DNA from 2 places in the Eisenibacter elegans DSM 3317 genome. Region 2 is predicted to be linked to the other one. Evidence: riboswitches for the same ligand, from Rfam matches in the RefSeq annotation. Region 2 holds a riboswitch; the other holds the start of a gene.
The links. Region 2 has a riboswitch for S-adenosylmethionine ahead of metH (methionine synthase). Riboswitches for the same ligand answer to the same signal wherever they lie in the genome.
Positions count from the first base shown of each region.

Region 1: it holds a riboswitch for S-adenosylmethionine, as region 2 does, so the genes downstream of both, G499_RS0103925 (O-acetylhomoserine aminocarboxypropyltransferase/cysteine synthase family protein) here and metH (methionine synthase) in region 2, are expected to answer to the same signal.

Region 1 is NZ_AUMD01000012.1:76,530-84,356, reverse strand. Features, by position in the region: gene G499_RS18640 (homoserine dehydrogenase) at 1-1,195, opposite strand, end outside; gene G499_RS18635 (homoserine O-acetyltransferase family protein) at 1,285-2,376, opposite strand; gene G499_RS0103925 (O-acetylhomoserine aminocarboxypropyltransferase/cysteine synthase family protein) at 2,504-3,799, opposite strand; SAM riboswitch class I at 4,158-4,268, opposite strand; gene G499_RS0103920 (AMP-binding protein) at 4,659-6,338, shown strand; gene groL (chaperonin GroEL) at 6,600-7,827, opposite strand, start outside.
Region 2 is NZ_AUMD01000021.1:11,103-18,929, reverse strand. Features, by position in the region: gene G499_RS22300 (hypothetical protein) at 1-1,512, opposite strand, end outside; gene G499_RS0108840 (heavy metal translocating P-type ATPase) at 1,905-4,343, opposite strand; SAM riboswitch class I at 5,031-5,142, shown strand; gene metH (methionine synthase) at 5,298-7,827, shown strand, end outside.

The sequences.
Region 1 (7,827 bases), on a different contig from region 2:
GTTGAGGAACTTCCCGCCCTGTGTCGGCAATGAAAATACGGCGCGCCAACAACTCTTCCCGAACATCGACCAAGTTTTGTAACGACACTACCCCGATGACATACTTGAAGCCGGCTTCGCTGTAGCGTACGCTGATTTCGGCAAAATCAAAAAGCGCCAAATCCTGCTCCTCGTGATAACGAATGTACACCTCTTTGTGGAGGGCTTGGCTGAGCTGCAGGGCACGGTTGCGCTTTGATTTTTTGTATTCATACTTATACCCATAGCGCAGCGCCGAGATGTCCGACAGTACGGCAGAGCCGGTAGGGTGGCCACCTGCGCCCTTGCCAACCAACACTTGCTTTTGCGAAAAAGCCGCCGCCACAATCACAGCATTGTACTCATTCTCGACATGATAGAGGTAGTGGTCGGCGTTGACAAACCTTGGCAATACGGCCAACGATACTTGGTGCTCATCCAACTTGATTACTTCGGCCACCAATTTGATTTTGAAGCCTTTTTCTTGGGCAAATCGCGCATCGTAGCTGCTCAGGGTATCGATACCATAATTGAACACTGCCTCCGGACGCACCAGCAGGCCGTATGCCTGAGCAGCCACAATACAAAGCTTGTACTTAGCATCAAACCCACCCACATCGAGGGTAGGGTCGGCTTCAGCAAAGCCTAGGTCTTGTGCTTGTTTGAGCGCATCGGCATAGTCTAGGTTTTCTTGCAGCACCTTGGTCAGGATGTAGTTAGAAGATCCATTGAAAATTCCCCCCACAGAGTAGAGCAGCTCATTGTCATAATACTCTGCCAATGTACGGATGATGGGAATACTGCCACACACTGCCGCCTCATAAAGCAAGGAAGTACCGGTAGCCTCTTGGATAGCCAACAACTCGGGCAAGTGCTCGGCCACCATTTTCTTATTGGCCGTTACTACATCCTTGCCCTGCTCTAGCGCTTTTTTGACAATCTCGTAGGCCTCATCGGCATCGCTGATCATCTCTACAACCACATTGATGGTGGGGTCTTCCAGAATATCATCATAATTAAAAGTAAAAAACTTCTGTGGCAAGCTGCGGGGCTTTTGTGGGTCTTTGACACAAATCCGCTCGATGCTTACCTGAAAATCAATTTTTTGGAGAATATCGTACAATCCTTGGCCTACGCAGCCAAATCCGAAAAATCCGAGTTTTAGTGGTCTGTTCATAAGTCAACAACAATTAAGGGTACTACGATTGATTAGTGATATATGGGTATAAAATTTTGATAATCAAATGTTTGACAACCTAAAATACTTTAGGGCAAAGGGTTAGACGGCAGCCAATACTGATGTTTGTAGAGCAGTGCTCTCAGGTGGTCACATTCGAGCAGAAAGCCGTCGTGCCCATAGGCTGAGTCAATTTCTTCATAAACCGCCTGTGGTAGGTGTGTGGCCAAAAACTGTTGCTCAGCCGGAGGGAAAAGCAAGTCTGAGCGAATACCGATGACCAAGGCACGGGCTTTGACCTTCGCCAGCGCGGCCTCTGCGCTTCCGCGCCCCCTGCCTAGATGGTGGCTGTCCATCGCCTTCGAGAGCGTCCAATAAGCAAAGGCATCAAAGCGATTGCACAGCTTCTGCCCCTGATACTGTTGGTAGCTAGCCGCCCTAAAGGTATGGGGCAGTTCGGGAATCTGTGGCTCGGCCTGCGTCTGTTGGTAAGTGTGGTAGTTGCGGTACGACAACAGCGCCATCGCCCGGGCGGCCTTCAGACCGGCCTTGCCTGCCTCGGCGTGCGACTCAGCCCAAGAGGCATCTGCCGCAATGGCCATTCGCTGCGCTTCGTTAAAGGCAATCCCCCAGGGCGAATGCCAGGCGTTGGTTGCGATAGGCACAATCTGTCGGAAGCGCTCCGGATACATCACCGCCCACTCCAGCAGTTGCTGTCCGCCCAAGGAGCCTCCCAAGCCTAGAGCAACGGTATGTATCCCTAGGTGTTGGGCGAGCAACTCTAGCCCCTGCACCATATCGCGGATGGTCAGCTCCGGAAATCGATGATAATAAGGGTTGGCCGTCTGTGGGTCGCTCGAAAGCGCACATGTAGAGCCATAACACGAGCCCAGCACATTGGCACACACAATAAAATAGCGAGAGGGGTCGAGCACATTGCCCACGCCAAAAAGGCCGCCCCACCAGTCATCCACACGGGCATTGCCCGTGAGCGCATGACAGACCCAGATGACATTGTCGCGGGCTTCATTGAGCTTGCCATAGGTCGAGTAGGCCAGCTGAAACTCCGCCAGTTGCCCCCCCAACTCCAATGAAAGGGGCTTTTTATGATAAAAAACCTTGTTCTTCAAGATATAAGGCGTATTTCTGAGTGCCGCTAAGGCCGTTATTTTACTTGACATAACATAATTTGGAATTGACGATGCTAGATTGACGGGCTACGAGTTTAGGTTGACGAGCTACGATTTGGGATTGACGAGCTACGATTTAATCGTAAATCCAAAATCCCAAACCGTAAACTCCCACTGCCTACAACTCCGCAAAAGCCTGTTCGAAGTCGGCACGGATATCATCGATATGCTCAATCCCCACCGACACCCTCAGCAACCCGGGCGTTACACCGGCGGCCAACTGCTCGGCTTCGCCCAGCTGTTGGTGTGTTGTCGAAGCAGGGTGGATAATCAGGGTTTTGGCATCGCCCACATTGGCCAAGTGGCTTGTCAGCTTGAGGCTGTTCACAAAGCGCTCTGCCTTGTCCTTACCGCCCTTCAACTCAAACGAGAGCACCGCCCCGTAGCCACGCTTGAGGTATTTTTTGGCCAAGCCGTGGTAAGGACTACTCTCCAGCCCGGGATAATTGACACGTACTACGTGCGGGTGCGCCTCCAGCCACTGTGCCAAAGCCAAGGCATTCGATACGTGGCGCTCTACCCGTAGCGAGAGGGTTTCCAGCCCTTGCAGCAGCAAAAAGGCATTGAACGGACTCAAGGCCGGGCCAAAATCGCGCAAGCCCTCTACCCTTGCTCGGATGATAAAGGCGATATTGCCAAAAGGCCCACCTTCACCAAAAACCTCCCAAAATTTCAGGCCGTGGTAGCCCTCCGAAGGCTCGGTAAACTGAGGGAACTTGCCATTGCCCCAGTCAAACTTGCCTGAGTCAACAATCACCCCACCGATGCTGTTACCGTGGCCGCCTATCCACTTCGTGGCTGATTGTACCACGACAGCAGCGCCATGCTCGATAGGCCTAAACAGATAGCCCGCCGCCCCGAAGGTATTGTCTACAATCAGCGGAATTTGGTGCTTATCGGCCAACGCCGCAATCGCCTCAAAATCAGGAATATTAAAGCCCGGATTGCCGATGGTCTCCAAATACAACGCCTTGGTACGCTCATCTATCAGGCGCTCAAACGCGGCTACATTGTCGCCTTCGGCAAAGCGCACTTCGATGCCCAAACGCTTGAAAGCGACCTTAAACTGATTGTAAGTACCCCCATACAGAAACGAGGTAGAGACGAAGTTATCTCCGGCTTCGAGGATGTTGTTGAGGGCAATAAACTGCGCCGCCTGCCCTGAGCCTACCGCCAAGGCCGCCACCCCGCCTTCGAGCGCGGCTACGCGCTTCTCAAAAACATCCGTGGTGGGGTTCATAATACGGGTGTAGATATTACCAAATTCCTTGAGAGCGAAGAGATTGGCACCGTGTGCGGCATCTTTGAACTGATAAGAGGTAGTTTGATAAATGGGTACAGCGCGCGCACCTGTTGTAGGGTCTACTTCTTGGCCGGCGTGCAATTGGAGGGTTTCAAATCTTAGGTCTGACATAGGAGCATATGGTTTGAGTGAGTATTTACAAAGTGTACAAAATCTATGGATTAGCTATATTGCTGATTACATACAAAAAAGCCTGAGCAGCGCTTTGGCAGTTTGTTTTTGAGGGGTAGATGTGCGAAAAGACTCAGACTAAGCGTAACGGCTTAGCACAGGGTTTCGACATCACCAAACAACTGCAAAAGCGTTGCTTAGCAACAGCAAATAATCGTTGTAATCGTAAGGGGGGTAATGGTATGAGGATAAGTACTGCTCAAATTTGCCCCAAAGGCTAAATTTGCCGAATGATTTTGGAGAAGTGCCTTGGCCTGATTGGCTACCGAAGAAAAATTGTTTGCGAACATAAGTGTTTAATTTATATGCCCTAATTTGATTTAGGTAGGAATTAGCACCTTACACCCTATCGGGAAGCAGGTTGCCAGCACTTCATAGAGCCTATTCTCTCCGTGCTTCTGTATAAATCAACTACTAGCAAAACAATGGTTGAGCAGTAATTGAAACAGTCAATGTGATTTCGATATCGAAATACACGTATTGTTTACAAAGTTAGAGGATGATTTTGGAACGCGCAACTTTTGCGGCAAAATATTTTTGATTTCTTCTGCTAGACCGTATGATGAGCAAAAAATGATAAAATTATTAAACACCTCATAATAAGCTATTTAAGCAATACGTACTGATAAAAATTAGACCTTTTTTTGGTAAATCATCATTATTTTGAGATTTTTAGAACTTCAGATGTTCCCCCTTGACAAACATACTGACATATATGCGCTTCTCCACACATTTTATCTGAGGATATACTAGAAGCACACCTACTCTTAATTACGATAAGCTAAAAACTCCAAACACAATGAACACATTTCCTTGGCACAGCCACTACCCAAAAGGTGTAGCACATACCATTGACTATCAGCGCTACCCCAATCTTTTGGCCCTTATGGAAGAGGCTTTCCAAAAATATGGGAACGCGCCGGCCTACCACAATATGGGTGTAGAACACAGTTATGCACAGTTAGACAAAATGTCGCGTGATTTTGCGGCCTATCTCCAAAGCCTTGGGCTGAAAAAAGGCGATAAATTTGCCATCCAAATGCCCAATGTTACCCAGTATCCGGTGGCTTTGATGGGCGCGTTGCGTGCCGGTCTGACGGTAGTCAACATCAACCCCTTGTATACTGTTCCCGAGATGACACACCAGTACAACGATGCAACCGTAAAGGCCGTCATCATTATGGCCAATTTTGCGGATAAGCTTCAGGAAGTATTGCCCAAAACACAGGTCAAGCATGTCATCGTAACGGAAATCGGAGACTTGCTCGGTACGTTCAAAGGGATGTTGACCAACGCAGTAGTGAAGTATGTCAAGAAAATGGTTCCCCCTTTTCACATTCCCGGCGCAGTGGGCTTCAAACGAGCGCTTCAAATAGGAGCTAAGTCGCCTTATACGCGCCCAGAGGTAGATGCCGAAGATTTGGCTTTTTTACAATATACCGGCGGTACAACAGGAGTCTCAAAAGGAGCAATGCTCTCACACCGCAATATGTTGTCCAACCTTTTGCAATCTAAAGAATGGTTTATTGGCGTAGAAGAGGGTAAAGAAGTGGCGATTACGGCCTTGCCACTGTACCATATTTTTGCCTTGACAATCAACTGTTTCTTGATGCTCTTCGTAGGAGCTAAGAGCGTTTTGGTAACCAACCCACGCGATATGCCCGGCTTTGTCAAAACACTACAACAAAATCCTTTCACTATTTTTACAGGCCTAAACACGCTTTTTGTAGGCTTAATGAATACACCGGGTTTTGATGCTATTAATTTTAGTAAGGTGAAGTTTGTCGTTGGCGGCGGTATGGCTGTACAGCGTGCCACCGCAGAGCGCTGGAAGGCCATCACCGGCAAATCTATTGCCGAGGGTTATGGCTTGAGCGAAACTGCCCCCGTATTGTCTGTAAACCCTCTCGACGGTAATGAACGCCTCGGCTCTATTGGCTTGCCAGTACCTTCTACTGAGCTGGCTATCTTGGATGATGATGGCAAGCCCGTACCTGCCGGTGAGCGTGGTGAGATTTGCGCCCGAGGGCCGCAAGTAATGCAAGGCTATTGGCAACGCCCTGATGAAACTGCTAAGGTGTTTTTCGAAGGTGGTTGGTTCCGTACTGGCGACATCGGGATGATGGATGACGACGGTTATTTCCGCATCGTAGACCGCAAAAAAGAAATGATTTTGGTTTCAGGCTTCAATGTGTACCCCAACGAGGTAGAAGATGCCGCCACCACACACCCCGGCGTACTCGAAGCAGCAGCGATTGGAGTACCCGATGACAAATCTACTGAGCGTGTGAAGCTTTTTGTCGTACGCAAAGACCCCAACTTGACTGCCGAAGAGCTGATCAAGCACTGCAAAGATCACCTAGCCGGCTACAAAGTACCACGCGAAATTGTGTTCCGTGAAGAACTACCCAAAACAAATGTTGGTAAAATCTTGCGTCGCAAACTCAAAGAAGAAGAGGATGCCGCAGCCAACGCCTAACACAATGCTGTAGGATTGTTGTAATACGCAGATAGGTGGGTATCAACTCCCACCACTAACACATCGGTCATTCCCAGTTTTTGGGAATGGCTTTTTTGTTCTCTAGCCTCTAGCGAGCACTCACCATCAGAAAGTATCCAGTGACATAAGAAAACCTATAAAAATGAGCTCTATATCGAAAAAAGCTACCCCGAATCGGAGTAGCTTTTTATCTGAAAAATGGAGTTTATAAAAAAGGGGTTTTCAATCGAAGGGAGGAGATTACATCATGCCGCCCATTCCGCCCATTCCACCCGGCATACCGGCGTGTCCACCGCCATTCTCCTCAGGGATGTCGGCAATCACACACTCAGTAGTGAGCAGAAGCGACGAGATAGAAGCCGCATTTTCGAGGGCAAGGCGTGTAACCTTAGTGGGGTCGATGACACCGGCCTTCATCATATCTTCGTAAACATCGGTGCGGGCGTTATAGCCAAAAGCATCTTTGCCTTCTTTCACCTTGTTGACTACTACCGAGCCTTCGCCACCGGCATTAGCTACGATTGTGCGCAAAGGCGCTTCGATAGCCAAGCGGATGATATTGATACCGGTTTTTTCGTCTTCGTTCGCATACTTCACACCGTCAAGCACAGCACCCGCACGGAGTAGGGCTACGCCACCACCTGGTACGATACCTTCTTCAACGGCAGCACGAGTAGCGTGTAGGGCATCGTCTACGCGGTCTTTCTTTTCTTTCATTTCTACTTCGGTAGCAGCTCCTACATAGAGGATAGCCACACCCCCTGACAATTTGGCGAGGCGCTCTTGGAGCTTCTCACGGTCGTAGTCAGAAGTAGTGATTTCCATCTGAGCACGGATTTGGGCTACACGCGCTTGGATAGCGTCTTTGGTGCCTGAGCCGTTTACGATGATGGTATTATCTTTGTCAATGATGATTTTTTCGGCAGTACCGAGGTAATCTATCGTAGCGTTTTCGAGCTTGTATCCGCGCTCTTCGCTGATGACAGTACCATTGGTAAGGATGGCAATGTCTTCGAGCATCGCTTTGCGGCGGTCGCCAAAGCCTGGAGCTTTTACGGCAGCTATTTTCAACGCACCACGGATTTTGTTGACTACCAAGGTAGCCAAAGCCTCTCCGTCTACATCTTCAGCGATGATAAGCAAGGGGCGGCCGGTTTGGACTACAGCTTCCAACACAGGGAGTAGCTCTTTCATAGAAGACACTTTCTTCTCAGAGATGAGGATGAAAGGGTTCTCTAGTTCAACTTCCATTTTCTCGGTGTTGGTTACGAAGTAAGGAGAGAGGTAGCCACGGTCAAATTGCATCCCTTCTACTGTTTTTACTTCTGTCTCGGTGCCTTTGGCTTCTTCTACGGTGATGACACCGTCTTTGCCTACCTTTTCCATGGCGTTGGCAATCATTTTACCGATTTCCTCGTCGTTGTTGGCAGAGATAGTAGCTACTTGCTCGATTTCGTTGGAGTTGTCT
Region 2 (7,827 bases):
AGTTGAAAGCTCCATTGCTTCGAGGCTTTCGTCATATTCCAACAGATAAGTCTGTGGGCCTACAATGACCTTGCGCGTGCCAGTTTTGCTGACCACCTGTACAGCATAGCCCGTCCAGAGGTTGATGGTAACAGCTCCTTCGTACTTGGTATCGAGCACGATGCTGCGTGGCTGTGTGAATGACTGTGAGCGGCTAAACTCATCGGAGGCCATCTCCTCAGAAGTCGCCTCTTTCTTGCGGAGCTTGGGAGCTTCAGAAGCTTGTGCCGGAGCCGGAGCAGCTTCACTCTGTAACGCCTGTAACTCAGAGTCTTCGATATAAAACTGATCGCTACGCTGTTTCCGCTCCAGTTCTGCCTGTAGTTGTCGGTTATAAGCCAAAGCCTCGGCATTGCCCGGAAACCAAAGGGCGACTTGTTTTGGGTGTAGTACCCGGCGTACGAAGACCTCCTCGCGGGGGTCGGGAAGAAAAATCGAAGGCCCCTTTTTGAGGTAAATCTGCCCGGTGTTGCGATTCATATAATAACGTCCTTCACCCGCCGGAATAGCAACGGCGTAGTGTTTTTCGCGCCCTCCGTACTTGATAATAGCGTGTTCGGGGCGGGGGTAGTATATCATCGTGTCTTTGCCTGTGATGAATAATTCACTACCGGCATCATACTCTGTTTTACCTTCTTTGTATGGAGCGATGACCTTGATATAGAGACCGCTGTTTTCGTTGAGTTCGATGGCCTTGAACTTACGGTAGCCATTGAGCTTAACAAATTCCTCAGTAGGTTCTGGAAATACCACGGCAGGGCCTTGGATGTAGCGCTTGTTGCCGCTTTCGTCCAGCAGAATACAGTACTCCAAACGCTCTAAGGTGACAGCCTCACGGACATAGTTGCTGTAGCCATCACGCACGACCTCTACCCCTGTAGGGGGGATATAAAACGAGACCATATCGCCTTTGATGACCAAGGTCTTGCCGATGGTCAGGTCAGGGATTTCTTCTTTGCCCGTAACTTCGTCGGGGGTTTCAGACTCGAGGTCAGCGCCGCTCTTGGTCTTAATAACAGCCTTCCCCCAGTTGCGCCGCGCCTCCTCTTCGTCGTATACCCGTACGAGCAGGTATTGGTTGGAGCGCAGGTGATGCCCAGGAATCACACGAACCATCTGCCCGGGCCAAAGGGCAAAAAATACGGGCCCGGGGATATTGACCTTACGCCCTATCTGTAAATCGGGTAGGCTGTTAGAAGTGCCTGTTTTGGGCTGTTTGTTGTCTAATGGAGGGTTTTTGAGTACCAAATACCAGCCTTCGGGCGCAGTGCTGAAAGTCTGGATAGACTCTTCAAGGTTGCATTTTTCAAACCGCTTGAGCAGCTCATCAAAAATAACCGGCTTATCCGTATTGGCTAAGCTGGTTTTGTAAGGCCCTACATACACATTGATATTGCCCTTGGTTTGGTCGGAGATAAAGGCAAACTCATTGGGAGCTAACACTAGGTCGCGTTCTCGATTAGTATCTGACATAGGTTTATCGTGGGAAAAATGAAAAAGAGTATCAATTGTCCAACAAGTTAATAAATCTTGGCAAAAGCGCCAGTAGCATCAGTCGGGATTTAGGTAATTTTAAAACCTCTGGATATTTGCAATTTTTGGTGCTATGTTGCATATTTTGACACCCCGGGTTCTCAGTATAATACATTTAACCAAAAAAGGTGTAAAGTATTCACAAAGAACGTAAAGGGGAGAGTAAAGGATAGTGGTTTGATGATGAGAAACCTGTTGCGTTAAGGTCAAATTATACCAAGATTCACTTGATTTGATTTTCTTGATAATCAAGGATTTTTGGTGCCAGAAATTCTCCAAACCAATTTTGATTGGGTATAAAAGACATCCGTGGGTTGGGTATTGTATGTGGCTTATGCTCTTTGGCCAATCCACCGCAAGCGCAGGCTATTGGCCACGACACTCACACTGCTGAGTGCCATCGCTGCTCCGGCCAACATAGGGTTGAGCAAGAAGCCATTGAAGGGATACAAAATACCCGCCGCAATAGGGATGCCGATCAGATTGTAGATGAATGCCCAGAAGAGGTTTTGGCGGATGGTGGCTACAGTCTGCTGTGAGAGCTTGATGGCTTGGGGGATTTTGCCTAGGTCAGAGGAGATGAGGGTCATTTTGGCGACTTCCATCGCAATATCGCTGCCTTTACCCATCGCGATGCTTACGTCGGCTTGGGCCAGGGCGGCGCTGTCGTTGATGCCATCGCCGACCATTGCCACCACTGCCCCTTGGGTTTGGAGGGCTTTGACAAACGCAGCTTTTTGCTCGGGCAGGGTTTCGGCCTGATAATGGGTGATGCCCACGGTTTGGGCAATGGCTTGAGCGGTGGCGGCATTGTCGCCGGTGAGCATATAGACCTTGATGCCACCTGCTTGGAGGGCTTCGATAGCGGCCTTAGAGCCCGGCTTGATGGGGTCGGCAAGGGCAAATACGGCAAGGGCTTGGGTGTTGTCTGCCAGCCAAATGACCGTCTGAGCGGTAGCACCCCAAGCTTGGGCTTGTTGCACTAGCTCAGGGTGGAGGTGTATTTGCTGCTCGGCCAGCAGGCGTTGGTTGCCCACAAAATAGGTTTTGTCGCCGTAGTGTGCCTTTGCGCCCTTGCCCGTGATGCTTTCGAAGGCTTGGAGGCTGGCACTGCTTATGCCTTCATAATGCGCCAAGACAGCCTCTGCCAAGGGGTGCTCTGATTGTTGCTCTATACCCACCAAGATTTGCTTGAGCAGGGCTTGCTCCGCTTCGGGGACTTGCCAATACTCCGCGATGAGGCGAGGGCGGCCTTGGGTGATGGTTCCCGTTTTGTCTAAGACCAGATGGGTGATTTTTTTGGCCAATTCGAGACTTTCGGCATCTTTTATCAAAATCCCTTGCGAAGCGCCTTTGCCCACTCCTACCATGATGGCCGTAGGGGTAGCCAGCCCCAAGGCACAGGGGCAGGCAATGACCAAGACCGTAATGAGTGCCAAGATGGCCTGCGTAAGAGCATTCTCCCCACCAAAAATCAACCAAAGCCCTGCCGAAAACAAGGCTATACCCATCACCGTGGGTACGAATACCGCCGCGATTTGGTCCACCAGTTTTTGTACAGGTGCTTTGCTGCCTTGGGCTTCTTGCACCATCCGGATAATCTGCGCCAAGAGGGTCTCCTTGCCGAGCTTATCAGCGCGAAACTGAAAGCTGCCTTTTTGGTTGATGGTGCCTGCAAATACTGCGTCCTTGGCCTGCTTGAGTACGGGTAGCGGCTCACCACTAAGCATACTCTCATCTACATACGATTGGCCACTGAGTACAGTACCGTCTACGGCGATTTTTTCGCCCGGCTTGACCCAAACGGTGTCGCCCTGCTGTACGGCATCGATGGGGATGGTCTGTGTCTGTCCCTCCCTTATCACAGTCAGGGTTTTGGCCTGCAAGCCCATTAGCTTTTTGAGGGCTGTAGAGGTATTGCCTTTGGCTTTTTCTTCTAGCAATTTGCCCAGCAAGATAAAGGTAATGATGACGGCTGCGGCCTCAAAATAAACGTGTGCGTGTAGCCCACGAGCGTGCCACACCTGCGGAAAAAGCGTGTTGAATACACTAAACAAATAGGCCACCCCTGTGCTCAGCGCCACCAAGGTATCCATATTGGCCGTGCCGTGGCGGGCTTGCTTCCAAGCATTGACAAAAAAGCCGCGCCCCAACCATAGCACCACCGGCGTACTCAGCAACCACATCAGCACATTGGCATAGGGCATATCCATCAGCCACATCCCCAGCACCACCACAGGCAAGGACAACACCGAAGCCCAGAGGGTCTTTTGGCGCAACTGCCGGTATTTGGCTTCGTGAATTTGTGTCAAGGTATCTTGCGTCTGCTCACTGTGACCCTCATCCGTGAGCAACAAGTCAAAACCAACCGACTGTATGGCCTTTTGCAAATCGGTGGGTTGTATGGCCGTGGGCAGATAGCGTACACTAAGCATCTCAGAGGCAAAATTGACCGATGCGCTCAACACGCCTGCCTGTGCCTTGGTGATGCTCTCGGCGCTGGCCGCACAAGAAGCGCAGCTCAGGTGCAACACAGGGAGGTGCGCCTGCCGTGTTTCTACCCCATAGCCCAGCGCTTCTATCTGAGCGACGGCCTGCGCCAAGGCTTCCTTCTCATCTAAGCCCAGCACCACCCGCTGATTGTTAAACTCCACCCGATGGGTAGCCACACCGGGTACTTTGTCGAGAGCTTTGCTGATGATCAGGGCGCAGTGTTCACTGCTCAGCCCAGTGAGATGGAGGTATATGGGCGTATCTGTCAGAACATTCATCTGTTTGGGGATTACGATTGACGAACTACGATTTGGGATTTTAGCTGTTACTTCGTCATTCCAAGATTGTCCGTAGGCCACCGTAAATCCCAAATCGTCAATTACTAAAACACAGCCCTTGGGTCAGATAATTCCTTCGGCAAGCAAAGTGCTGCTGGGCGTGTTTTTAGCTGCCTTCTTCTAACGAAGATGCTATGTAAGGATTTTCATTGTACATATAATCCATAGAATGCAGAGATTTTTTAGATATCTCAGCTAACAGTTGTATTATTATCAAAGTGGGCAATAATCGTTTGAATTGATGCTGTCTATTTGAATAGTGATGACTTTGATACTTATTACAAGGTCTTACCAATGAAGTCTTATTGCACTCAATTATCGCAAAGACAACATATTTCGAAAAATGACTTAGCGAAAACCCAATGGTTTAAAACAAACATGGAAGCATTGCTCCGCATAGGGCAATAAGCTCCAAATATAAAAACCCGTGGCGCTTTGGCTTCGAATCAAACGAAGAGAGCTTCATCCTAGGTATACCCCCCTAAGTCATCATCAAGCCTTAGAAAAATACTATTTTTTTGAATTAAACCGCCTTCTATAGAACTTTTTGGGGCTGAGATGGGTTTTTGGGAAAAATTGCCTTACTTTTGTAGGCTAATTATCCGTCTCCTCTTTTTCGCAAGAGAAGACTTATACAGAAGCGCGAAGAGAACAGGCTCTGTGAAGCGCTGGCAACCTGCCGCTCGGCAAGGTGCTAATTCCTGCCCAATAAGGAGGCCTCCTTGGGGACATATAAGTCTGAATTCATCAAACCCAATTTCTGAGTATTCAGCACTACCGCAAGTAGTCGGCTTTTCCGGCTACTAATTGAAGCGCTGCGTTGCCCTTTGTTACTTTCTGCATCGGGACGGCGCGGTTTGATGTTAATTTTTGGTCACTCAAAACCCCTATTCGATGAGCATTTACGACATTCTCCAACATCGTATCCTAGTCCTTGATGGTGCTATGGGCACGATGATCCAACGTTACAACCTTACTGAAGAAGACTACCGCTCGGAACGCTTCAAGGACTACGCCCACTCGCTCAAAGGCAACAATGACCTGCTCTCGCTCACACAGCCCGAAATTATCAAGACCATCCACCGCCAATACCTAGAAGCCGGTGCAGACATCATCGAAACCAATACTTTCAGCGGAACGACCATTGCTATGGCCGATTACCATATGGAAGACTTAGTGTATGAGCTCAACTATGAGTCGGCACGTATTGCCAAAGAGGTGGCTTTAGAAGTAACGGCCTTAAACCCCGACAAGCCGCGTTTTGTAGCCGGCTCGATGGGCCCTACCAACCGTACAGCCTCCCTTTCGCCTGATGTAAACAACCCCGGATACCGTGCCGTTACCTTCGACGAACTCGTAACAGCCTATTATGAACAGGCCAAAGCCTTGGTAGAAGGTGGGTCAGACTTGCTCTTGGTCGAAACCGTGTTTGACACCCTCAATGCCAAAGCAGCACTTTTTGCCATCGAAAAATACTACGAAGATGCCGGAGTGAGGCTGCCAATTATGGTATCTGGCACCATCACCGATGCCAGTGGGCGTACCCTCTCAGGGCAAACCATCGAAGCTTTCCTATACTCTATCGAGCACCTGCCCTTGCTCAGTGTAGGCGTTAACTGTGCGCTAGGTGCTGACTTGATGCGGCCTTATATCCAATCGCTGTCCAAAGAATCACACTTTATGGTTTCGGCTCACCCCAATGCGGGCTTGCCCAACGAGTTTGGGGAATATGACGAAACCCCGCAGGAGATGGTGGCAGTCATTGAAGAATTTTTGCAAAATGGCTGGCTCAACATCATCGGTGGCTGCTGTGGTACTACCCCCGATCACATTCAAGCCATTGCAGAGGCCGCTGCCAAATATAGCCCCCGTACCCCCAAAGAAGCCGACAAATACCTCAAGCTTAGTGGCCTAGAGCCGGTAAAAGTTACCGAGATGACCAACTTTGTCAACATCGGAGAACGTACCAACGTAACCGGATCTATCAAGTTTAAGCGCCTCATTCAAGAAGAAAAATACGAAGAAGCCCTCAGTGTAGCCCTCGACCAAGTAGAGGGTGGGGCACAGGTGATAGATGTCAATATGGACGAGGGGATGCTCGACTCCGAGCAGGTCATGACGACCTTCCTCAACCTGATGGCTGCCGAACCCGAAATCGCTCGTCTGCCTGTGATGATTGACTCCTCTAAGTGGACAGTCATCGAGGCCGGCCTGAAGTGTATTCAGGGCAAGGGTATTGTCAACTCTATCTCGCTCAAAGAAGGAGAAGAAAAATTTAAAGAGCAAGCCCGCCTAGTGCGCCGCTATGGCGCTGCCGTAGTAGTGATGGCCTTCGATGAACAAGGTCAAGCCGACAGCTATGAGCGCCGCCTCGAAATCTGTAAACGCGCTTATGATATTTTGGTCAATGAGGTTCACTTCCCTCCCCAAGACATCATCTTCGACCCCAACATCCTGACCGTCGCGACGGGTATCGAAGAACATAACAATTATGCTGTGGACTTTATCGAGGCCACACGTTGGATCAAGCAAAACCTCCCTCACGCCAAGGTGAGCGGCGGGGTGAGTAATATCTCTTTCTCTTTCCGTGGCAACAATGTGGTACGCGAGGCTATGCACGCGGCCTTCCTTTATCACGCCATCAAGGCAGGGCTGGATATGGGTATTGTCAATGCCGGGATGATAGAAGTATACGAGGATATCCCCAAAGATATGCTCGAACTCATCGAAGATGTATTGCTCAACCGCCGTCCCGATGCCACCGAACGCTTGGTAGACTATGCCGAGACGGTCAAAAACCAAGGCAAGGAAAAAGTACGTGACGATGCTTGGCGCAACGCTCCAGTAGAAGAGCGCCTCAAACACGCCCTGCTCAAAGGCATTACCGAATACATAGACGAAGACACTGAAGAGGCTCGCAAACTATACCCAGAGCCGCTACACGTAATCGAAGGCCCACTGATGGCCGGGATGAACGTCGTAGGCGACCTATTTGGAGAGGGCAAAATGTTTTTGCCCCAAGTAGTGAAAAGTGCTCGGGTGATGAAAAAATCGGTGGCCTACCTGATGCCTTTTATGGAAGAGGCTAAGGCCGCCGCCGCCGCCCGTGGTGAGCTGAGCAACCAAGGCGGAGGCAAGGTACTGATGGCTACCGTAAAAGGAGATGTACACGATATCGGCAAAAACATCGTCGGTGTAGTACTGGCCTGTAACAACTACGAAGTGATAGACTTGGGTGTAATGGTCTCTGCCGAAAAGATTTTGGAGGAAGCCAAAAAACACCAAGTGGATGTCATCGGCCTGAGCGGGCTGATTACCCCCAGCCTCGACGAGATGGTGCACGTAGCCGCCGAAATGGAACGCCTAGGTTTTACCATCCCGCTACTCATTGGCGGAGCAACGACCTCCAAAATCCACACTGCCG